DNA from 3 places in the Halomonas sp. FeN2 genome. Region 3 is predicted to be linked to each of the others. Evidence: predicted binding sites of a transcription regulator. Region 3 holds the regulator's gene; each other region holds the start of a gene.
The links. The regulator PhoB, encoded in region 3, activates phosphate uptake and scavenging genes when phosphate is short. The targets are predictions, from matches to a motif close to TGTCATANNNNTGTCANA.
Positions count from the first base shown of each region.

Region 1 (7,736 bases), 930 kb from region 3:
CGCGTGCGTGCCATTTGCGATAAGTACGGCGTACTGCTGATTCTCGACGAAGTGATGTGCGGCATGGGAAGAACCGGCACCGTCTTCGCCTGCGAACAAGATGGAGTAACGCCGGATATCGTTACGATCGCCAAAGGTTTGGGCGGCGGCTATCAGCCTATCGGCGCGGTGATGCTATCGGCCAACATCTACGCCAGTTTCGCCAATGGGTCTGGGCTGTTTCAGCATGGCCATACCTATCTTGGTCACCCTGTGGCCGCCGCTGCCGCTAACAAAGTGGTTGAGATCATCGCACGGCCGGAGACGCTGGCTAACGTCAATGCCATGGGCATGAGATTGCAGAGCGGCCTTGAAGCAGCGCTCGGCGAATCGCCTCATGTGGGCGATATTCGCGGCAGGGGCTTGTTTCGCGGTATCGAGCTGGTGGCGGATAGGGAAAGCAAAACGCCTTTCGATCCGACTAGAAAGATATACGCCAAGATCAAGCGGCAGGCCATGGCGCGTGGCCTGATCAGCTACCCGATGGGCGGCACCATTGATGGCATTAACGGTGACCATATCTTGCTGGCTCCGCCCTATATCATCGAGCCTGGCGAAGTAGACCTGATCATTGAGCGTATTGCCGAGGCCATAGACGCTGCTATCGCAGAGTGATGACACACTGAATAACGATTTGAATAACCATTCTGAAAGGAGATCATCCATGCCCTCTTCTCCCTGCCCACCTATTTCCGACGCCGACTGGCCTGAGGAGATCACTGATTTACGCGAGGGCTTTGCTGGCGCACTCAACGTTTATCGCACCATGGCCCATCACCCGGCCTTGCTTGAGGCGTGGGCACCCTTGCGCCAACACGTTGTTAAGGAGAATGCGTTAGGCCCGGAACTGACCGAAGTGGTGATTTTACGTGCGGGTTTGCGTATGGGCTCAGCCTACGAATGGGCCCATCATGTTAGTCGTGCACTCGCGCTGGGATTCTCCGAACAGCGGATCACTGCTATTCGCGGTACTCCCGAAGGCATTGACGGTCTTATCGTCAACGCCGTGGATGCGTTATTCGATGAGCGCATGCTGGCCCAGGAGCAGGAAGCAGAACTTGCTGAGGCGATCGGGCGTAAGGCAGTGATCGACCTGATCGCCATGGTGGGTTTCTATTCGGTGCTGGGCTATCTACTCAAAACCTACAACACTCCGATAGATGACACTATTCAACAAGAAGCACAAAAACAGCCGGCGCTGTTTTCAATAGCACCGGGAGCCACCTCATAAACCAGCGGTGCTAACGGTTGCCTCTTTTAAAGGGCTCTACGTCACTCAGTGTGGAATTAACTCTGCCAGCCTGATGGTTAGCTCCCGTGGGAGGGCGCTTCAGCGCGCGAAGGGTGCCGCACAGGCACCCCCTTGGCTTCATCATGTTAGGAGCTCAAATATTCGTGAACTGAAGTTCCCTCCCACAAAATAGCTAATGCGTAGTAAATACGACGGAGAGCCTTTTAAAAAGCGGGTTAGGTTAGTTGCTTGACCAGCACCTTCGATTTGCGGGCGTGGTTGTAGGTTTCACGCCTTAGCGTAGGTAGGTCTTCCAGGCTGGCGGCGCGGAAGCCGTGCTCCACAAACCAGTGGGCGGTGTGAGTCGTCAGCACGAATATTTCAGTTAAGCCACGCTGGCGGGCGCGGCGCTCCATGGCCTCCACCAGGCGCTCGCCCCGCTCGCCGCCGCGGTAGCTGTCGTGCACTGCCACGCAGGCGAGTTCGGCAATGGTGGTATCCGTAAATACATGCAGCGCGGCGCAGCCAATCACCATACCGTCACGCTCGATCACCATGTAGTCATCAATTTCGTGCTCCAGGCGTTCCCGGGAGCGCGCCACCAGCATGCCCCGCCGCTCTAGCGGTTCCAGCAGCTCCAGCAGACCCGCTACATCGTTGAGCGTGGCTGGGCGCAACTGCTCGTAGCGGTGCTGGGTAATCATGGTGCCCACGCCATCGCGGGTGAACAACTCACCCAGCAGGGCATCGTGGTTGTGCCAGGAGAGCAGGTGGGTGCGCGCCACGCCTTCCCGTGCGGCAGTGCAGGCGGCCTGTAAATGGCGGGCGAGCTCGCTGCCTGGCACTGCGGCACTTAAACGCGGTTCGGCTTCCGCTGGCGAAAGCTGACGCAAAAGCGCGCCCTGTTCATCTTCCAAACCTTCCGACTCACCAAGCAGAATCAGCTTGTCGGCCTTTAGCGCCACGGCGGCGTGCTGGGCGACTTCCGAGGCATCCAGATCGAATACTTCGCCTGTACTGGAGAAGCCCAGCGGCGGCAGTAGTACCAGCGAGCCTTTTTCCAGCAGGCCTTCAATGGCGCTGGCGCGCACCCGGCGCACTTCACCGCTGTGGTCGAAATCCACCCCTTCGCGCACACCTAGGGGCTTGGCGGTCACCAGGTTGCCAGAGATGACGCTCAGTTCCACACCGTGCAGCGGTGTGCTGGGCAAGCCCAGCGAAAGCCGCGCTTCCAGCCATAGCCGCTGATGGGCGGCGACCTGCTCCACATGGGCCATTACCGCACGGTCGGCGACCCAGCGGCCATCGATACGCGTGGGCTCTACGCCTGCGGCCGTTAGCGCTTCATGCACCTGGGGGCGAATGCCGAACACGACGACCAGGCGAACACCCAGAGTATGCAGCAGCGCCAAATCCTGAATCAGCTGTTCCCCTCGGCCAGACGCCATGGCTTCGCCTTCAATTAAGATGACAAAGGTTCGCCCCCGGTGGGCATTGATATAGGGGGAAGCGTTACGAAACCAATCAACAAAGGGGAAGCGCGTATCCAAGGGCCGCTCTCCGGCAGCAGGTGAAAGAAAAATCCAACGTTTACTACGTCCAATGGAGTACTTTACCAGAGCACAAAAAACAGCGGCACCTTCAAATGCAAATCTGCTCAATCTAATGCAGATAAACATGAAGATGCCGCTGTGATGGTATTGCTTATCGGTGTCTAAAAGCGTTCGAGCCTAACTTTAGCCGAACATGCCTTTGAACATAAAGAAAAACAGAATCGCGAGACCTGCCCCTGCGGGCAGTGTAATCAGCCACGACGCTGCAATTGTACCGATAACCCTTAGGTTCAACGCCGCCATGCCGCGTGCAAGGCCAACACCTAAAATCGCGCCGACCAGGGTGTGGGTGGTGGAAATCGGCAGACCAGTGCCCGAGGCCAGCACCACCGTAGTAGCGGCCGCCAAGGTAGCGGCAAAGCCACGGCTGGGGGTCAGCTCCGTAATCCCGGTACCCACGGTAGCGATGACCTTATGACCGTAGGTGACCAGACCCACTACAATGCCGCCGCCGCCAAGTACCAGCACCCACCAGGGCACCAGTGCAGAGCCGCCAATTTCACCGCCGGTTTGCACCACGCTGATGACTGCCGCCAGCGGGCCAACCGCATTTGCCACGTCGTTGGAGCCGTGGGCAAAGGCCATGGCGCAGGCGGTGAAGATCATCAACACGCCGAACACGCGCTCAACGTTGGCATAGCCGAAGTGGTCGTTGGCATTGTGCTCAAACTTGATACGCCGCTGCATGATCAGGCCAATGCCCATAATCACCAGACCCAGCAGAATTGATAGCAGCAAGCTCTGATTAAAGGTTAGATCCAGCCCCACGTGGGACAACCCTTTGGTCAGCGTGACCATCGAGACGATGAAACCTACCAGAAACACATAGCCAGGTACGTAGCGTTTGGCGGCCGTGAATGGGTTGGCGTCCTCGAAAATCAGGTGGTGTACCGATTTAAACAGCACGAAACCGATGGTGCCTGCCAACAAAGGGGAGACCACCCAACTGGCGGCAATCTTGCCTACCGCTCCCCAGTCCACGGTGGCAGGGCCTAACCCTGCCACCGCAAAGCCGACGATCGCACCAACAATCGAGTGCGTCGTGGAAACCGGCCAGCCTTTCATGGAGGCCACTAGCAACCATGTTCCCGCCGCCAGCAGTGCAGCCAGCATGCCGTAGACTAGCAATTGCGGGTCACCCTGTAGCAGCTCGGGGTCGATGATACCTTTACGAATCGTATTGGTAACTTCGCCACCGGCTAGCCAGGCACCCAGGAATTCAAAAATGACCGCAATCAGGATGGCCTGCTTGATAGTGATCGCTTTCGACCCTACCGAGGTTCCCATGGCATTGGCGACGTCGTTGGCGCCAACGCCCCAGGCCATAAAAAAGCCAAACAAACAGGCCAGGATGATAAAAATTTCACCGTGCTGGGCAATAATCAGCATGAAAGTCCCCTTAGCGGGCAGTCAGGATCTGCAGACGGCTACCAACGCGCTCGGCGCGGTCGGATAGTTCGCCAACCCATTCAATGATCTTGTAAAGAAAGATCACATCCACTGGTGGTAGCTGGCTTTCAAGCGAAAACAGCTGGCGGCGAATGGTGATTTGCTGGTCGTCGGCTTGGTGTTCGAGGGTGTGCAGCTCACGGATCATCTTCTGCATCACATCCGAGACGTTTTTGCCAAAGCCGGACTCAAGTAGATCCTTGAGCTCTTCCAGCGCTTGACGCGCTTGTGCCACGCAAGCAACGCTGGTTCGGATGTAGTTGCGCATTGGCTCGGCCAATTCATCCGGCACGCGCATTTTACGTCCCAGCATAATGCCGGTAATGTCACGCACCTTGTTGGCGATCTTGTCTTGTACGCTGATCAGATCAAGCAGATCAGAGCGCGACACCGGAAGAAACATGGTGTTGGGCAGGTTCAGACGCAGCTCTGTTTTAAGCGTATCGGCGTCATGCTCTAAACGGGTGACGTTTTCGCGCAGCTCAGCTGCTTTGTCCCAGTCATCAGCCAGGGTCGCTTCAAAAAACGGCAACAGCTGATCGGCACACTCATTCGCCTTGACGATATGGGCCAATAGCGGCTGGAATGGCGAGCGGCCAAACATCGAAGAAAAAGGATTGGAGGTAACCATAATGCCTTTTAGCCTATTTTCGGGGAGCCGGGAAATGGCGGCGCCAGTATAAAGAGTGCGCCCGCCGCCGTCATGAAAAGTTCACAAATGTAATCAAATATTCATCTAAATGTCACGATAACGAGGTGGCGAGCATCATGAAAAGCCCAAACCCCATGGAAGTGGAACTTAAGCTGGCCCTTGCCCCCACAGGCCCTGCGGCGCTTACTCAACACCCGTATCTCGCTTCCCACGCCGCTCATAAACAATCGCTGACCAATACCTACTTTGATACCCCTCAGGGTGATTTGGCCAAGGCTCGCATTGCGCTGCGTCTTCGCCAAGTAGACGGCCAGGTGCTGCAAACGGTAAAAACCGCAGGCCAGGGTGGTGGCGGTCTTTCCCAGCGCGAAGAGTGGGAGTGGCAGGTGGCTGGCCCGCAGTTGGATCTCGCTTCCATTGCCAAACTCCCTCCTTTTCAAGGCGAGCTTAGCGGCGTGCTAGATGCCCTCGTTCCCCAACTCAGCACCGATTTCACACGGCATAGCTGGCAGCTAAAAGAGGGCGTACAAGGTCAGGAGAGCCATATCGAGCTGGTATTGGATGAAGGCGAAATTATTAGCGGTGGCTACCGCACGCCGATACGCGAAGCAGAGCTCGAATTAAAAGGCGGCGAGCCTGAAGCACTGTGGGCGCTGGCATTAACCCTGGCTGAACAGGTGCCGCTACGGCCCTCGGACAGTAGCAAAGCGGCCCGTGGTAACGCGCTTAGCACCCGACACTGGCCTCTCCCCGAAGCGCACTCCCCGGCGGAGTGGCTCCACCGTGCCACGCTGGCGCTGGACGCCTACCACGACAGCCAACAAGCCAGTTTTCTAAACGATGCTCAGCAGGCGCTGGCCACCCTCGCCGAGCACCCCGAACTGGATGCCACCGCACGCGCTTATGCTCAGGCGCTTCCTGGCGCGCTCGATGCGCACGGCCAGCCCAAGGAGGCCTACGGTAAAGCGGCATTGGCACTCGCCCATCGCTTGGCGTACCAAACCGCGCTACGCTAGCGTTTAACACCCTTTTTAGAACAGCATTGAGGCTCACTTCAGGATGATGCGATGAATTTTCACCCAACACCCGGTGCAGAAGGCCTACGCACCCGCCTATTTCATATCATCTTTGAGTCTGACACGCCGGGGGCAAAAGCGTTTGATATCGCCTTGATCGTGGCCATTCTGATGAGTGTCACGGTCATAATGTTGGACAGTATCAAGAGTTATGACGAACGCTATGGTGAAGTGTTTTTCTACCTTGAATGGACGTTTACGCTGCTTTTCACCATTGAACTGGCGCTACGTATCTACTGCCTGGAAAAGCCAACGCTCTATTTAAGAAGCTTTTACGGGATCGTCGATCTGATTGCCGTGCTGCCCACATGGCTAGTGCTTTTGGTACCCGGTGCCCACGGACTGGTGATTGTTCGTCTGCTGCGGGTACTGCGTATTTTTCGTATTCTGCGCCTGATGGAGTTTGTCGGCGAAGCGCGACTGCTGCTGGATGCACTCAAACGGAGTCTGCGTCAGATTCTGCTATTCTTTAGCGCCATCTTGATGGTCATCACGCTTTTCGCAGCCTTGATGTACACCATAGAGTCTCCCGAGGCGGGCTTTACCAGTATTCCCATGTCCATGTACTGGGCTATCGTCAGCATGACCACCGTCGGCTACGGCGACATTGTGCCTGCTACCTCGCTGGGCAAATCCATTACCGTGATTCTGATGCTGCTCGGCTACTCAATCATTGCCGTGCCTACGGGGGTATTCTCCGCTCAGGTGATTCGCTCGATCCGTGAAGAGCGTTACTCAGAAGAAGCCTGCCCCGGCTGCGGTCACGAACGCCATGAAAAACGCGCCCGCTACTGCCTGCGCTGCGGCACTTGGTTAGACGAAGACAGCGAAGACCCGCGCAAAAAAGACGTCGACAAAAATGCGCCCCAGGACAGCTAAACTAGATAGCCAAACCAGGGGCGCGGAACGGAGTAGTTACTTAATCGATCACTCCACTTCGTGCGGGGCTTCCCAGGCGTCTAACTCAGCCTCGCTCCAGGCGCCATAGGTAGCGTTGGGGAACACGATCCAGTCGTTGCCAAAACGCTCGGCATTCTCTTCCACAAGCGCATGCTGCTGGTCAAGGTCGGCGCCCGCGAAGTCACCTGCGAAATCGTGAAGGGAATCACCCAGCTGCATCACCAGCGTGTGGTTATCCACCACTTCCGCGCGGCGCTCCGCCTTGGCAGGCCCCAGCAACATCACGCTCTGTTCAGAGACCTGGGGCAGCTCTAGCGCTTCCAAGGTGGCGATAGTGTCGGCCTCGTTCTCCTGGTAGCGATCAGAGACATAAAAAATGGCCACGCCCTGCTCATCCGCGTAATCCAGGAACGCTTTAGCCCCCGGCATTAAACGCGGCTCGCCTTCACGTTCCCAATGCTTCCATGTATCCCAGGTGGTGTAGTCGTGGCATGCCTGCATGTCGCGAACCAACAGCGGGCTATTGTCCAGCACCGTTTCATCCAGGTCGGTAATGATCGCCAAGTCGTCACTGCCGCCATGCGCCTCAATCTGATCTTCAAGCCGGTAGGTGGCGAGGGCAAAACCCTGACGCTGCAGAGCAGCGGCTTCAGCAGACTGCTGTTGATAGCGCAGGCCCATTGCATAGGCTTCCTGGGCACACATTTCTGCGTCATCGCTATCCGCGTGGCTGGTCAGCGGTAAAGCGGCAAGGCTGGCTAGGGCTGCAAGGGTGC
Region 1 covers NZ_CP074200.1:3,354,341-3,362,076, reverse strand. The annotation lists gene KF947_RS15540 (aspartate aminotransferase family protein) at 1-654, shown strand, start outside; gene KF947_RS15535 (carboxymuconolactone decarboxylase family protein) at 704-1,270, shown strand; gene argA (amino-acid N-acetyltransferase) at 1,507-2,820, opposite strand; gene KF947_RS15525 (inorganic phosphate transporter) at 3,007-4,272, opposite strand; gene KF947_RS15520 (TIGR00153 family protein) at 4,283-4,963, opposite strand; gene KF947_RS15515 (CYTH domain-containing protein) at 5,101-6,000, shown strand; gene KF947_RS15510 (ion transporter) at 6,052-6,939, shown strand; gene KF947_RS15505 (5'-nucleotidase, lipoprotein e(P4) family) at 6,988-7,736, opposite strand, start outside.
Region 1: the regulator PhoB is predicted to act here: its motif matches at 5,063-5,080, upstream of KF947_RS15515 (CYTH domain-containing protein).

Region 2 (7,736 bases), 1.8 Mb from region 3:
AGCGGTGGGCATATTCAGCGGCGTTTGTTACCGCTGCGGCCCAAGGTGATTAACGGGGTGTTTTACGACTATATATTCGCCCCTTCGCTCTACTTGTCTGGTGATTTCCTCGATTACCAACGCTATAACGAGCGCTACAGCGCCTTCTATTTCGCCGATGTATCGGGGCATGGCGCTTCGTCGGCGTTTGTTACCGTGCTGCTCAAATATTTATGCAACCGCTGGCTGAGTGAGTGGGATGGCCAGCATCCGGAAGATCTGCCGCCTGATTGGTTAAAGGCGATGAACCGTGAGCTGCAGGGCACCGATATTGGTAAACATGCCACCTTATTTGTCGGTGTTATTGACCACGAGGCGCATACTCTGCACTATTCGCTCGGCGCGCAGCTTCCCATGCCCCTATTGGCGGCAGAGGGAGAGCTACGCCGTTTGGAAGGAGAGGGAATGCCGGTAGGCCTTTTCCCCGATGTGGAGTATCCTTCGCTGAGTTGTGCATTGCCGAATAAATTTCGTCTATGGCTCTGCTCAGATGGAGTATTGGAATGCTTGCCGGGTAAAACGCTCGACACGCGGCTCAAGGAGCTTGAGCAATTAGTAAGCGAGAGTGTAACGCTTGAGCAGTTGCGCGAACGGCTAGCAAAAACAAACGCACTTCTTGCCGAAGGAGATGCGGAGTTTGATGCCAACCAAGAGCGCGATGCTTTACCCGATGATCTAACAATCATGATGGTGAGCGGATTTGGTCATGCTGATTGAAGAAGGCCGCATTAAAGCGGCGTTCGATTCTGGTGTTTTTGTTTTAAAACTGTGTGGCGATGTGCGTTTGACGCTCTGCGCCACGCTGGATACCCAAGCCCAACGTCTCGCCGAGACGCCGGGCCTGCGTGCCGTGCTGATTGACCTGCGTGAAGCCACCAATGTCGATTCGACGGCGCTTGGCTTTCTGGCCAAGGTCGCGATGGCGGTGAAAGGGCGCCTGGAGCAGCCGCCGACGATTATTGTCGATAATCCTGATGTGCGGCAGATGCTGGATGTGATGGGCTTTGCGCGTTTTTTCACGCTGATGGAAGCGCCGCTACAACAGGCGAGTACGCTCAACAATGAGCTTGAAGAGCTGCCCCAAGAGCCAGCCGACGAGGAGGGGCTGCGTGATCGCATCCTGGAAGCCCACCGTATTTTAATGCATATGAACGAGCATAACCGTGAGCAGTTTCAGCCTCTGGTTGAGATGCTTGAGTCCCAAGACGCCACGACGCACCACTAAGCTCTCCTTACCTTGATAAGCCCCTGGCCATCTCCAAGGGCTATCGTTCGATAGTGCCCCACCCCGACAAACGCCTTAAAATCGGCTATGATTAGCGGCCTATCTATTCCAGTGCGTGCATTATCGCCTTAAGGAGACCCATGGATCTTAATCCTCGCCGGGTAGCACTGTTGGTGGCCGCCAATACTGCGCTGGCACCCTTTGCTATCGACGCATATTTGCCTGCCATGGGTATCATTGCCGAGAGCATCGGCGCCAGTATTCATCGTACTGAACTCTCCATCAGCGTATTTTTGTTCGGCTTTGCGCTGGGCCAACTCTGCTTTGGCCCGCTTTCGGATCGCATGGGCAGAAAGCCAGTGCTGCTAGGTGGACTGGTGGTGTTTATGCTGGCGAGTCTTGCTATTACGATGGTGGACAGTTTGCCCACGCTGCTGCTCTGGAGGTTTATCCAGGCGCTGGGTGGAGGAGCCTGTGTAGTCAATTCGGCGGCGATTGTGCGCGACTGTTTTAGCGGGCGCGAGGCCGCTAAAGTGATGTCCACCATGGCGATGATTATGATGCTGGCGCCGCTGGTGGCGCCAGCGGTGGGCAGTTTGCTGCTGCATGTGGCTGGCTGGTGGCTGATTTTTGTGTTCCTGGCCGTCTATGCAGGTTTTTTACTCTGGTTGTTAGGCACGCGTCTGCCTGAAACCCGCGACATGTCGTTGCCTGCCGCTTCACCACGGCAGGTAATACGCAACTACGCCAGCGTGCTTAAGCACCGTGAAGGCATGGGCTATATCTGTGCGGTAGCGGCTTCCTTTGCGGGCCTGTTTGCCTTCGTGACCGCTTCGCCGTTTCTCTATCTCGACTATTTTGGCCTCTCACCTGGCACTTATCCGCTGGTGTTTGGGGTCAATGTGGTGGTGATTGCGCTCTCTAACCGGGTCAATATTCATCTGCTCCGCAAGCGCACTCCCCAGCAGAATTTGCGTTTAGGGTTGCTTATACAGCTGGTGGCCGCGCTTGGGTTGGTGGCGGTGACCGCCCTGGACATTGCGTCGCTAGTGATCGTGGTGCCGTTGATTATGCTGTTTACCGGTATGATCGGGCTGATCACACCCAACGCGATCTCGTCGTTACTGGATCATTTTGGTCATATCAGCGCCACGGCAACGGCGCTGCTGGGCGGCATTCAGTTTACCTGCGGCGCCCTCGCGGGAGTGATGGTAGGGCTATTCGAGGTAGAGCATCTCTGGCCCATGGTTCTCACCATGCTGGGTGCTGCGTTGCTAGGCAATATCGGTGTACGCAAACTGACTAAAGCACCTGCTGCGGATGAATAATTTTTCAAATGGATAGGGTGTATGGACAGGGCGTATGGATAGAGCATATGGATAGTTTGCATGGATAAGTTGAATGGATAAGTTGAATGGATAAGTTGAATGGATAGCATGCTGGCTTGGGTCAATATGCCCATGAGTACCTGGTTCGCTTGCTCCGCCGTACTGTTGCTGGGTGCCTTTGTCCAACGCGCCACCGGTTTTGGTTTAGCCATTATTGGCGCGCCGTTACTGTTGATGCTAGAGCCTCGCCTGGTGCCAGTCGTTCTAGTGTTGTTTGGATTTACCGTCTCGCTAATGATGGTGCGTCACTACTGGCACGAGGTGCGCCTGGACTCCATTGGCATGGCGCTAGTGGGGCGCCTTCCCGGTAATGCGCTGGGGATTTGGCTGCTGCTTGCCGCCCCCATGTTTGTGTTAGAAAAGCTGATTGCAGTGATCGTGTTGTTTGCGGTTCTCGTCACTTTGTGCCGCTTTCAACTGCCGGTAAACCGAATAACGCTGTTTGGCGCGGGGGTGCTCTCAGGTATTTTCGGCACCGTAGCGGCTATTGGTGGCCCGCCCATCGTGCTCTTAATGCACGGCCTACCTGCTGATCGTGTGCGTGGCAACTTAGCTGCCTTTTTCATTTTGACCTCCCTCTTGACCTTCATCACCCTCGCCTTGGCTGACCAGATTCAGCTTTGGCATTTTCAGGTCGCGCTTACCTTTCTGCCTATGGTGTTAATCGGTAACGCCTTGGCTGATGCTATTGCCCACCGTCTGGATAGACGCCTTCTGCAGGGAGCTTCACTAGCGTTGTGCACCCTCGCGGCGCTAGGACTTTTGTGGTGATGTAAGGCTTGGTTGCCTCTATGTAACGAAAATTTTTCTACGTTTTGCTCGCTGTCATGAAGTTGTCATGGAACCAGTGCAAGGTATGCCTTGCGAAGGCCAGATCCCTACATGAACAGGAGTATTTCGCATGAACCGTATTCTCAAAACCACCGTTATCGCGGCTGCTGTAATGAGCGTTGCCGGTGTTGCTCAGGCCCGTGATCAAATCCGTATCGTAGGCTCCAGTACCGTTTACCCGTTCGCCAGCTACGTAACTGAAGAGTTCGGTGCTACTACTGGTAACCCGACCCCTGTTATTGAATCAACAGGTTCGGGCGGCGGTTTGCGCCTGTTCTGTAACGGTGTTGGTGAAGGCACGCCGGATATTACGAACGCTTCACGCCGCATGAAAGTGTCTGAGTTCGAGCGTTGTGAAGAGAACGGCGTTACCGATATCACCGAGGCTAAAATCGGTTCTGACGGTATCGTATTGGGCCAATCAAGCGAAAACGATGACGTTGCCTTAACCCGCGAACAGATCTTCATGGCGGTAGCTGCCATGGTGCCGGTTGATGGCGAGTTGGTTGAAAACCCCTACACCAACTGGAGCGAAATCGACTCTTCGCTGCCAGACCGTGAAATCTCCATTTATGGGCCGCCGACAACTTCAGGTACCCGCGATGCTTTTGAAGAGCTGGTAATGGAATCTTCGTCCGAGGGTATGGATGTTTACGGCGATGAAGGCTACACCGATATCCGCTCTGACGGTGTTTACATCGATGCCGGTGAAAATGACAACCTGATCGTTCAGCGCCTTTCAGAAGACACCGGTGCCTTCGGTATCTTCGGCTACTCTTTCCTTGAAGAGAATACTGACACGATCAGCGCCGCCAGCATTGATGGTGTCGAGCCTGAAGCTGAGGCAATCAGTTCCGGTGACTATCCTATCGCGCGTTCACTGTGGTTTTACGTGAAGAACCAGCACGCTGAAGAAGTTCCGCCGATGTACGATTACGTCGATATGTTTATGAGCGAAATGATGATTGGCGATGACGGCTACTTGCGTGATATCGGTTTGATCGTTCTGCCAGAAGCAGAGCGCGAAGAGTGGCGCCAGGCCGTTGCAGATCGCACTGCAATGACTGCAGACGTTCTTAAGTAAGTTGGTAGGTCAGTTGTAAAAGAGGTCGGCAGTGCAAGCTGCCGACCCGTTTTGTTGATAGGTTTCTTAACCGGTGACGACGTGAGAGAGATGCGATGCAGACCAACCAGCTTCTTCTGATTTTTTGCGGTGTATTATTGCTGCTGGGGCTGCTGGCTTTTTTTGCTGGCCGTTCTAAAGCCACCCGGTTACGTAGCGCGGGTACGGCGATGTTCGCCCAGCCTGACCAATACGCTTGGTTTACCGTACTCTCCACCGCCGGGCCAGCCGTGGTGGTGAGTGCCCTGGGCGCTTTCGTTTTGCTGCTAATGGGCGCCGACATTCCTACGCTTTACCTGCTGGCGGCGAGCTTAGTGATAGCCGCCATCGGGCTCCTGGTGAGTCTTAATCAAGTAAAACCCGATTTCCATGCCCGCCAAGCCATTGAGCGGGTCATTCGCATGGCCCTGGCCGGTGCAGCGTTAATCTCCATTTTGACGACCTTTGGTATTTTAATTTCGATTATTTCCGAGGCGCTGCGCTTTTTCCAAATGCACAGCTTCTGGGAGTTCATCACCGGCACCACTTGGAATCCTGGCGCTAGCTTTTTAGCGTCCGCGGGTCGCGGTGATGGCAGCGGCGCTGAGTTTGGCTCGGTACCGCTGTTTGCTGGCACCTTTATGATTACCGCCATCGCTATGCTGGTGGCAGTGCCTATCGGTCTGCTGTCTGCAATTTATATGTCTGAATTTGCACCGCGCAAAGTGCGTACCGTTGCTAAGCCGGTGTTAGAGGTGTTGGCGGGTATTCCTACCGTGGTTTATGGCTTTTTTGCTGCTATCACCGTGGCGCCGATCATTGTCAATATTGCCGGTTTTCTGGGGCTCGATGCGTCTTATAACAATGCGTTGGCCCCTGGCATTGTGATGGGCATTATGATCATTCCGTTTATCTCATCGCTATCTGATGATGTGATCAATTCGGTGCCCGATAGCATGCGCCAAGGATCCCTGGCGCTGGGTATGACCAAAGGGGAAACGATTCGTGATGTGGTAGTGCCCGCTGCCATGCCGGGGATTATCTCCGCGTCGCTCTTGGGTATGTCTCGTGCCATGGGTGAAACCATGATCGTGGTTATGGCGGCGGGTATGCGACCTAATTTAACCGCTAATCCGCTTGAAGATATGACCACTGTGACTGTGCGTATCGTGGCGGCGCTCACCGGCGATCAGGAGTTTGAAAGTGCCGAAACATTATCAGCTTTTGCCCTTGGGCTCGTGCTCTTCGTGATCACACTCGCACTCAACTTGGTGTCCGTATTGATGATCCGTCGTTTCCGTGAAAAATACCGCGTGAATAACCTGTAACGCCGAGGAACTGTTTCGATGAGCCATAGTTTTGACGAAATCAGCCAGCAGCTTAAGCGGCGTCACCGAAAGTCTACCCGCCTTAAATGGATCACCATGGGATCGTTAGGTCTTGCGGGCCTTTTTCTGGTGCTGTTTTTTGCTGATATGCTGAGTAAAGGTCTACCCGCTTTCCAGCAAGCGTATATACAAACCGAGATTAGTTACACAGAAGAAGCCGAAACCGATGGTCGGCGGGCGTTTGACGAAGAGCTGTTGCCGTTAATTAGCCGTACAGTGGTTCGCGTGATTCCCATGGAACTACGCAACAATCCTGACATGATCGGCACCAGCGAAGAACAGTGGGTGTTGGCGACTAGCGAGGTGGATCAGTACTTAAAAGGGCACCGGCATCGCTTGAGTGAAGAGGAGCAGGAAGCCCTTGATGCCCGAGTTGAAGCAGGGCAGGTGGATCTACGCTTTAATAGCACTTTCTTTGGTTCGGGTGATTCTAAGATTGCCGAGAACGCGGGTATCTTATCGGCAGTGGTTGGCACCATTATGACCATGATCGTCACTCTGGCGATATCTTTCCCGATCGGTGTGATGACAGCTATTTATCTTGAAGAGTTTGCCCCTGATAACCGCTTAACCCAGATTATTGAAATTAACATCAATAACCTAGCGGCGATCCCGTCGATTCTATTTGGTCTGTTGGGCTTGGCGATCTTTATTAACTTTTTCGGGGTGCCGCGTTCGTCCCCCTTAGTGGGTGGCATGACGCTGGCACTGATGACGTTGCCGGTAATCATTATTTCGACGCGTACCGCGCTGCGTAGCGTGCCTGAATCCATTCGTCATGCAGGCTTTGGGGTAGGCTGTTCACGCTGGCAGGTAGTGCGGGATCACGTTCTACCATTGGCGATGCCGGGTATTATGACGGGTTCTATTATCGGCCTTGCGCAAGCGATGGGTGAAACCGCGCCGCTGATTATCGTGGGTATGGTGGCTTTCATTCCTGATGTGGGCGTTTCCTTTACCAACGCCGCAACAGTGATGCCCGCGCAAATATTCACCTGGGCCGGTGAACCTGAGCAGGCGTTTGTAGAAAAAACTGCTGGCGGTATTTTGGTGCTACTCACCATACTCATCTCACTCAACGCTTTTGCCGTTGTGATGCGTAAGAAATTTGAGCGTCGCTGGTAGGCCAGTGCGTTATAGAGGACATTACTATGAATAGCCATGCAACTGTAATGAACGGCCAGCAGACACCTGCGGTTGGGCAACCCTATACACGGAATGAAGCTGCGTGCCACGACCTGAGTTTCCGGGTTCGCGATTTGAATTTGTGGTATGGCAAAAACCAAGCGTTGAATAATCTGAATATTGATCTTTTTCAGAAAAACGTGACGGCACTGATTGGCCCTTCGGGGTGTGGTAAGTCAACGTTTTTGCGCTGCTTGAATCGGATGAACGACCTCATTCCCAGCGTACGAACCGAAGGCTTGGTCGAGATGGACGGGCTGGACGTTAACGCGCCTAAGATGGATGAAGTGGCGCTGCGCCGCCGGGTGGGCATGGTGTTCCAAAAGCCTAATCCGTTTCCTAAGTCGATCTTTGAAAATATCGCTTACGCACCACGCATGCATGATTTGGTCAGCCGTAAAGTTGAGCAGGAAGAGTTGGTTGAAAAAGCGCTGCGCGACGCCGGGTTGTGGAACGAGGTGAAAGACAAGCTGCATGAGCCAGGCACCTCTCTCTCCGGTGGTCAGCAGCAGCGGTTGTGTATTGCCCGCGCTATTGCGGTTCAGCCTGATGTGATTTTGATGGATGAGCCAACCTCA
Region 2 covers NZ_CP074200.1:638,345-646,080, reverse strand. The annotation lists gene KF947_RS03075 (PP2C family protein-serine/threonine phosphatase) at 1-756, shown strand, start outside; gene KF947_RS03070 (STAS domain-containing protein) at 746-1,264, shown strand; gene KF947_RS03065 (multidrug effflux MFS transporter) at 1,405-2,592, shown strand; gene KF947_RS03060 (sulfite exporter TauE/SafE family protein) at 2,692-3,423, shown strand; gene KF947_RS03055 (PstS family phosphate ABC transporter substrate-binding protein) at 3,554-4,567, shown strand; gene pstC (phosphate ABC transporter permease subunit PstC) at 4,663-5,913, shown strand; gene pstA (phosphate ABC transporter permease PstA) at 5,932-7,098, shown strand; gene pstB (phosphate ABC transporter ATP-binding protein PstB) at 7,125-7,736, shown strand, end outside.
Region 2: the regulator PhoB is predicted to act here: its motif matches at 3,476-3,493, upstream of KF947_RS03055 (PstS family phosphate ABC transporter substrate-binding protein).

Region 3 (7,736 bases):
CCAGGGCGTAGATATTGGGGTGCGAAGTACGCAACTGGCGGTCAACGACTATACCGCTAGGCGATACGCTTAAACCCGCTGATTCGGCAAGCGCCGTACGGGGTGCAAGGCCGGTTGCCATCAGCACGAGATCAGCGCTGACGGTGTCGCCATTATCCAGACGTAATAGGATGTCTTCGCCGTTTTCGGCCGCGATGGAATCAATCGAACGGCCAAGGTGAAGGTGGATCCCTGCTTCGCTAAAGGCATCGCCCAAGGCGTTCCCTAAAGGCGGTGGCAGCAAGCGAGGAAGCAGGCTTCCTTCAGGGGCGATGACGCTGACGTGATGGCCGCCAGCGTGAAGGTCGTTGGCAAATTCACAGCCGACCAGCCCCGCGCCAATAATCGCCACCTGTGCTGGGCCGTGGCCTAGCGCCGTGTGAAAGCGGCGGTAGTCGTCCAGGTCATTAATGGTAAAGCAGCGTGAGGCTAAGCTGGGCTCAAGGCTGAAGGGCAACCGTGGTGCAGCGCCAGTGGCGAGTACCAGTGTGTCGTAGCCGAGCACCCTGCCGTCTTCAAGAAGAACGGCTTGGTTATCCACATCCAGTTCGTCTACCTGGGTGTGGATAACCATCTGGGCATTTAGCTCTTCGCCTAGATCAGACGCGCTGCGCTGGGCTAATTTTTCGGGCTCGAGGCCCTTGGCGAAGCCGGTGGAGAGCAACGGCTTGCTGTAGTCATCGCCGCTGTCAGCGCTTACCAGCGTGATTGAGCGTTGGTCGCCCAATCGGCGTAACACCCGGGCAAGGCCAACCCCTGCCATGCCAGTGCCAATAATCACCAGCGCAGCGTGAGAGGACGTTTTCTGTGTTTGGGTGGCGGGCATGCAGACACCAAAAAAAGTTGCTAAAAAGAGTGCGAAAAAAGAGGCGCTAAACCGAGTCGTTAAAAAAGTCGCTGAAACAAAAGCCTTTCAGTGCTCATGTTACACTAGCCAACCCGTTAATTGCCCTGGAGAACTCGGTGACGGCTGCTGCTTTTCGGCAAAATCCTCTATTTTCCCGCTGGCGCCCGATTGATGCGGCGCGGCCTGCGATGAGTGCTTCCTGGTGGCAGTGGGTCGCCTCCACCGACTCGTTAACCGCCCGCTTAATGGTCGCGGGTGGAGAGAAGCCGTTTCGAGTACGGTTGCTACATCAGGGCGTCGGCTGGCCGCGCCAGGATGAGGCTCAGGCGCTGGGCATTGGCTTCAAGCGTTACGCCTGGCTGCGGGAAGTGGCGCTGTGCTTGGATGAAACGCCGTGGGTGGTGGCTCGCTCGGTCGCCCCCCTCACGCAGCTAAAGGGCCAGCGTTTGGAGAGTTTGGGTGAGCGCTCGCTAGGCAGTTGGCTATTTCGACAGCCAGGTTTAGTTCGCGGGCCTTTGGAAGCGACGAAGCAACCCCCGGATTTTATTAGCGTGAATGGTATCGATGGGAGTTGTGCCTGGGGAAGGCGCTCCGTCTTTTATCACGGCGGCCTGTCGTTATTAGTGCAAGAGTATTTTTTGGGTGCGATGGCAGATGATCTTGGCCTGCCTTCGCGCTAGGCTAGCGCCTGCATCTTATTCTTCGTGAGGTAAGCATGGATCGTTCACTGTTGCGGCCGAAGGGATGGGCTCGCGTGACAGACTTTTTACAGCTGATGCGCTTGAATCGGCCGATAGGCACATGGCTTTTGATGTGGCCGACGCTATGGGCCCTTTGGGTGGCTGCGGAAGGTGTACCAGGGCGAAATGTGCTGGTGATTTTTGTGGCCGGCGTTTATGTGATGCGCGCCGCGGGCTGCGTAGTCAATGACTATGCGGATCGCCACTTCGATGGGCATGTGAAACGCACAAAACATCGTCCGCTAGCGACAGGCCGTATCAGCGAAACCGAAGCCCAACTGCTGTTTATTGCGCTGGTGGCCGCTGCGTTTATTCTGGTATTACTGACCAACTGGTTTACGGTACTGCTCTCGCTGGGCGGGGTGCTGCTGGCGATTATTTATCCGTTTATGAAGCGCTATACCCACTTTCCTCAGGTGGTGCTGGGTGCGGCGTTTTCCTGGGCAATTCCGATGGCGTTTGGCGCCATACTTGGCCACGTGCCGCTGGAAGCATGGCTGCTATTCTGCGCGAATGTGTGCTGGACAGTAGCCTACGATACCCAGTACGCCATGGTTGATCGCGACGATGATTTAAAAATTGGCATTAAATCAACGGCCGTGCTGTTTGGAAATGCGGATCGCTTGATCATTGGCTTACTCCAGCTAGCTACCCTGGGGCTTCTGGCATGGGTAGGTTGGCGGGTTGGTTTAGGTGGCTTCTTCTGGTTAGGGCTCGCGGCAATGGCGGCGACTTTTCTGCATCAGCAGCGCTTAATTCGCGACCAGGAGCGGGATGCCTGCTTCCAGGCGTTTCTTAACAATCATTGGTCGGGCCTGCTGATTTTTGCCGGTATTGCGCTTAGCTGGTGGCCTGTGGCTGGTTAATCGCGGCGGTTGTCATGTAACTGTCATCAAGTCATGGTGTTATCGTCACTGACATGTCATTGAACTGTTTATCTTTGAGCAAGTTTTCTTTGGACACCGTGAGGCTCTGGTATGACCGCCAAGACCGTTCTGATTGTCGATGATGAATCATCGATTCGCGAGATGATCGCGGTAGCGCTGGAAATGGCTGACTATCGCGTGCTCGAAGCGGATAATGCCCAGGATGCTCATGCCATGGTGGTCGACCACCAGCCCGATCTACTACTGCTGGACTGGATGATGCCCGGTACTAGTGGTATTGAGCTGGCAAGACGCCTAAAGCGTGAAGAAGCTACCGCCGAAATCCCGATTATTATGCTCACCGCGAAAGGCGAAGAGGATAATAAAATTCAAGGGCTTGAAGCCGGTGCAGATGACTATATCACCAAGCCTTTTTCACCTCGGGAATTGGTGGCACGGCTAAAAGCGGTGCTGCGCCGTGCGACGCCACGTGGCGTTGAAGATCCCATTGAGATTAACGGCCTGCTGCTTGATCCGGTTAGCCACCGGGTCAGCGCTCACGGCAAAGCGCTGGAAATGGGCCCTACCGAGTACCGGCTGCTACAGTTTTTTATGACCCACCAAGAGCGCGCTTACACACGCAGCCAGCTGCTTGACCAAGTGTGGGGGGGGAATGTGTATGTCGAAGAGCGCACAGTTGATGTGCATATTCGCCGTTTGCGTAAAGCCCTGGGCGAGGTGCATCAAAACCTGATTCAAACGGTTCGGGGTACCGGTTACCGTTTCTCTGCACGGGTGTAAATGTGCGTTTATGGAGTCGTGAGCTGTGGCGAATAGCGTGGCTGGCCACGCTGGGCACCTGCTTAGGCTGGCTGTTGGGTTCGGCCGGGCTGGGGCTCGCGGCAGGGCTTGCGCTATGCCTGTTTTACCACCTACGACAGTTGCGCGAGCTTTACCTGTGGCTCACGCTTAACCCTCACGATGAACCCCCTGCCGCCAGTGGAATGTGGGGCGAGCTATTCGATCGTTTATACCGCTATCAAAAAAGCCAGCGCATTACCCAAAGCCGTCTGCGCGCTACTCTGGCGCGTATTCAAGAGTCGTCTGAAGCGATGCGTGACAGCGTGGTTATGCTTGACCGCCACGGCGACCTGGAGTGGTGGAACAGTGCTGCTACCGCCATGCTGGGGCTACAAACGGCCCATGATCGTGGTCAACACATTACTAACCTGCTGCGCGACCCAAGCTTTATCAGCTACTTTAATGCGCGTAATTACAGTGAGCCGTTAACGCTCACTTCGCCGATTGATGAACGGCGAATCCTGCAATATCAAATTACTCTCTATGGTGACGACGAACGCTTGGTGATGGCGCGCGATATCACCCGCTTGCATCGCCTAGAGCAGATGCGGCGCGACTTTGTCGCCAACGTCTCCCACGAGCTGCGCACCCCTCTGACCGTTCTATCAGGTTATTTGGAAACCTACAGTGATATCGCCGATCAGCTTCCGCCGCGATTGGGTCGCAGTGTCCAGCAAATGCAGGAGCAGACCCAGCGGATGCAGAATCTGGTCAACGATTTATTGCTGCTCTCGCGTTTGGAGATTGACCAAGGTGGGCAAGATCATCATCCGCTGTCACTTGAGCCTTTACTGCAAAGCGTGTGTGCTGACGCACTAGCCTTATCGCATCAACGCCATACCATCACCGTCGCACTTGAGAGCGATGCGCGGCTGCTAGGCAGTGAGCAGGAAATTCGTAGCGCCGTCTCTAACCTTGCCTTTAATGCGGTTCGCTACACACCAGCAGGCAGCCAAATCACCCTGCGCTGGAAAGCTAGCGCTACTGGCGGTGGCTGTATTGATGTGGAAGATAACGGAGAGGGGATTGATCCTGTGCATATTCCCCGCTTAACCGAACGCTTTTACCGAGTCGATAAGGGGCGCAGTACTGCAACGGGCGGCACAGGTTTAGGCTTAGCCATCGTTAAGCACGTACTGTTGCGTCATGATGCGCAACTGCAAATTGAATCCCTCCCCGGTAAAGGGGCGTTGTTTCGCTGCGCCTTCCCCCCCTCGCGTCTTGTTTGATGTAGCCAAATGTCCCGCCGCACAATATTTGTAGAAGTGTGCAATATTGGCATGCAAGATTGGTAAAACCTTGCTCATGTGTCATTTCTACACAGTTTTTAGCGTCATATTTTAGCTGGGTAGATTTCTGAAAATGCTTTCAAGTTGAATTCAAGTTATTGATTTTTGATGTTTTTATTTTATTTTATGTTTTTTTGGCATACCGAATGCAGCAATAAAGTTAAGAAAGACGACCGCAGGAAATGCTGGCTACTGGTTAGCCCTTCTTTCTTGACTAAGCGGTAACAAACAGCGATCGGAGGTGGAATATGATGTCCAAGGAATTTCTCAAGAAAGCTGGCATTCTAGGTGTTTCTTTTGGTCTGATGGCAAGTCCATTAGCTTTTGCACAAACCGATGAAAATTCGGCGATTGACGAAAATCAGGGTATTACAGCTGATGAGCAGCCAATGGATCCACAAGGTGTAGGCAGCTCAAACAGCAGTGATACAGATATGACGAATGACTTAACCCATGACGAAGGCGATGACGTTAGCGACATGGATCCTCAATCAAGCAGCCACTCAGATGATGCTGAGTATGGCGAAGATGAGCTTGTTGAAGAAAATAGCGGTAGCTAATTATTGGTGATTTTTTAGATATCATTGAATGCTTTTTCATCGGATGAAGAAGCGATCAACAGGATGTTACACAGGCAAGGATGCTCTTAGATTCAAGGATGAATCAATAGGAAATCAAAACGTTAGTCAGGGGAAATTCCAAGGTTGGAGTCCCGCACAAGGAGTGGAAGCTAACGTTAGTCATTCCCTATAACCAATTCTGATATCGGGCTCCGCAAAGCGGGGCCTAATTTTTTGCTGCCTACTTTTTTCAATCTATATTTTTCCCTCCCCCTCTGCTTTGTACTTTTCTTGTTTTCTCCCTAAAAACTATACTGTTGCCTTTTGATACGAGGCGTATTTGCATGCGCTTTTAAGGCGGACGTTGAGTAGTGTGTCATAAAGGCACAGACAATTTTGCGCATGTGTCATTAGTGCACATGTAATTAGCGTGCTTTTGTTTGTAGCGGTGTATTATTGCGCACAATATATTTAAAATAAGTAGTTGATTTTATTGCTATTAATTGAATTAATATCGGTTTTGGCATTTTAAGTGCAAGATTAAGGTAGTGAAGCTAACCGCAGTGAGAACTGAGCCAGGGGCCTCTTCTTACTTCACTTCAGCGGTATCAAACAGTCGTCAGGAGTAAATATTATGTTTAACGTATTTGTAAAAAAAGCAGCCGTTGTGGGACTTTCATTTGGTCTACTGGCTAGCCCGTTGGCAATGGCACATATGTCCATTGAAGCTAACCAAGACTTTACCGTCGATGATCAGCCGATTCAGGCACAGTCACACCGTACCTCGGCCCAAGCTGAGTTTAGCCCATCTGATTTGATGTATGACGAAGGCGAGCGCCCTCTAGTTATCAAGGCAGAGTCACACCGCACCAGCGCTCAAGCAGAGTACACAGCAAAAGATTTAACGCATGATGAAGGTGATGGAAACGTTTGGTAACAAAAATTTGCAATTATGTAGAAATACATTACGATTAGCGTGTGAGCTAAACACGCGAAGGCGTGTCAAAACGGTACGGATGCAGATCGATTCAAGGAATGAATCAAGCGACAATCAAAGCGTTAGTCAGGGTTAAATTCCAAGGTTGGAGCAGTCCCGCAAAAGGAAAGGAAGCTAGCGTTAGTCATTGTCAAAGTATTGTGTCCTTAGGCCCTGCTAATGCGGGGTCTGATTTTTTGTGACGCCCAACACCTCTCTCAAACCATTGTCTTTTTCGTTTAAGGTGCTGCTTTCTAGCGGGGCCTAATTTCATTGCATCGCTATGCATACACCGCACCTCATGCAGTCTGCCGATGGGCGATGTCTTAAGTATCTGGTATGTATAGATAACATCCATATGAATAATGAATACATAATCCCTATGGTCATAAAAATCTATGCTATTGATTTTTATGCAATAAATTATTTTTATTTTTTGGCGCCTAATATGCAACGTAAAGCGTGATAGTCGTTCTAATCATCATCGAACGGAATCCATGAATAGTGAGGAGATCACCATGCTGTTAAAAGAAATGAGTCAAAAACTCGCCATAGTAGGTATTGCTTTTGGTCTGGTAGCGAGCCCCTTGGCGATGGCGCAATCATCTATTGAGCTAAATCAAGACCGTACCGCAGGTCAGGATGTCATCGACAAACCTGAGTCACATGCAGCTTCCAAACCATCTCATGTCTCTGCGAGTGACTTGAACCATGATGAAGGCGATAGCTTGGACTTTTCGCCCTCAAGTAGTCGTTTTTCTAGTGCTGAAAAAGGGGCGACCTCTCGCCGAGAGGGTTACACTCCTGGGGAACTCAACCGGGATGAAGGCGATAGCACCGACTGGTAAAAAATAGAATAAGTGTAACTGCTAATGTAATCATTGCTAGCAAAAACCCCGCCAAAGCGGGGTTTTTGCTATAAGTTAACTGCAGCCCACGTCAGTGGTGGTGGCCATCAGCAGCTTCGCTGCCTTCCTGGGCGCCCTGTATCCAAACCTCAATATCCACATCGCCTTGTTCTGCAAAGGTGAGCGTAAGAGGGAACCGCTCACCCTCCTTTAGCGGCTCGGTGAGGCCAATCAGCATTAAGTGAAAGCCGCCACCAGGGCGCATGGTATAAGTCTCACCTGCCTCGACACGAATCTCATCCACATGCCGCATCTGCATCATATCGCCGTCCATTCGCATATCGTGCAGCTCAACGTTGCTGCTCGCAGGGCTGCTCGCGCCAATAAGAGTAACGGACTCTGAAAGGGCGGTGATGTCGACGTAGGCGGCGCCGTTTGCCGCACCTGGTGGGGTAGGGGTGGCGAAGGGGTGCGCAACGCGCAGAGCCTCAGTTTTTACCTCGTGGGCTACGGCTATAGATGCCATCAAAATAGACATAGCGCTAACCAAGAGTACGCCCCCCAGCCAAGCCGTCGGTTTTAACATGCGGTGATTCCTTTGTTGTTAATTGAGCCCAGGATTGAACCTAGGAAAGACGAACAAAACATAAAGGTAGCAAAGTGGCGTAGCCTGGGTAATAAGCGCCTACTGCGGTGTGATGCCGCGTGTA
Region 3 covers NZ_CP074200.1:2,423,529-2,431,264, reverse strand. The annotation lists gene KF947_RS11145 (NAD(P)/FAD-dependent oxidoreductase) at 1-865, opposite strand, end outside; gene KF947_RS11140 (chorismate--pyruvate lyase family protein) at 1,003-1,566, shown strand; gene ubiA (4-hydroxybenzoate octaprenyltransferase) at 1,602-2,492, shown strand; gene phoB (phosphate regulon transcriptional regulator PhoB) at 2,604-3,293, shown strand; gene phoR (phosphate regulon sensor histidine kinase PhoR) at 3,296-4,582, shown strand; gene KF947_RS11120 (hypothetical protein) at 4,891-5,202, shown strand; gene KF947_RS11115 (hypothetical protein) at 5,837-6,139, shown strand; gene KF947_RS11110 (hypothetical protein) at 6,697-7,026, shown strand; gene KF947_RS11105 (copper chaperone PCu(A)C) at 7,118-7,612, opposite strand; gene cysZ (sulfate transporter CysZ) at 7,712-7,736, opposite strand, start outside.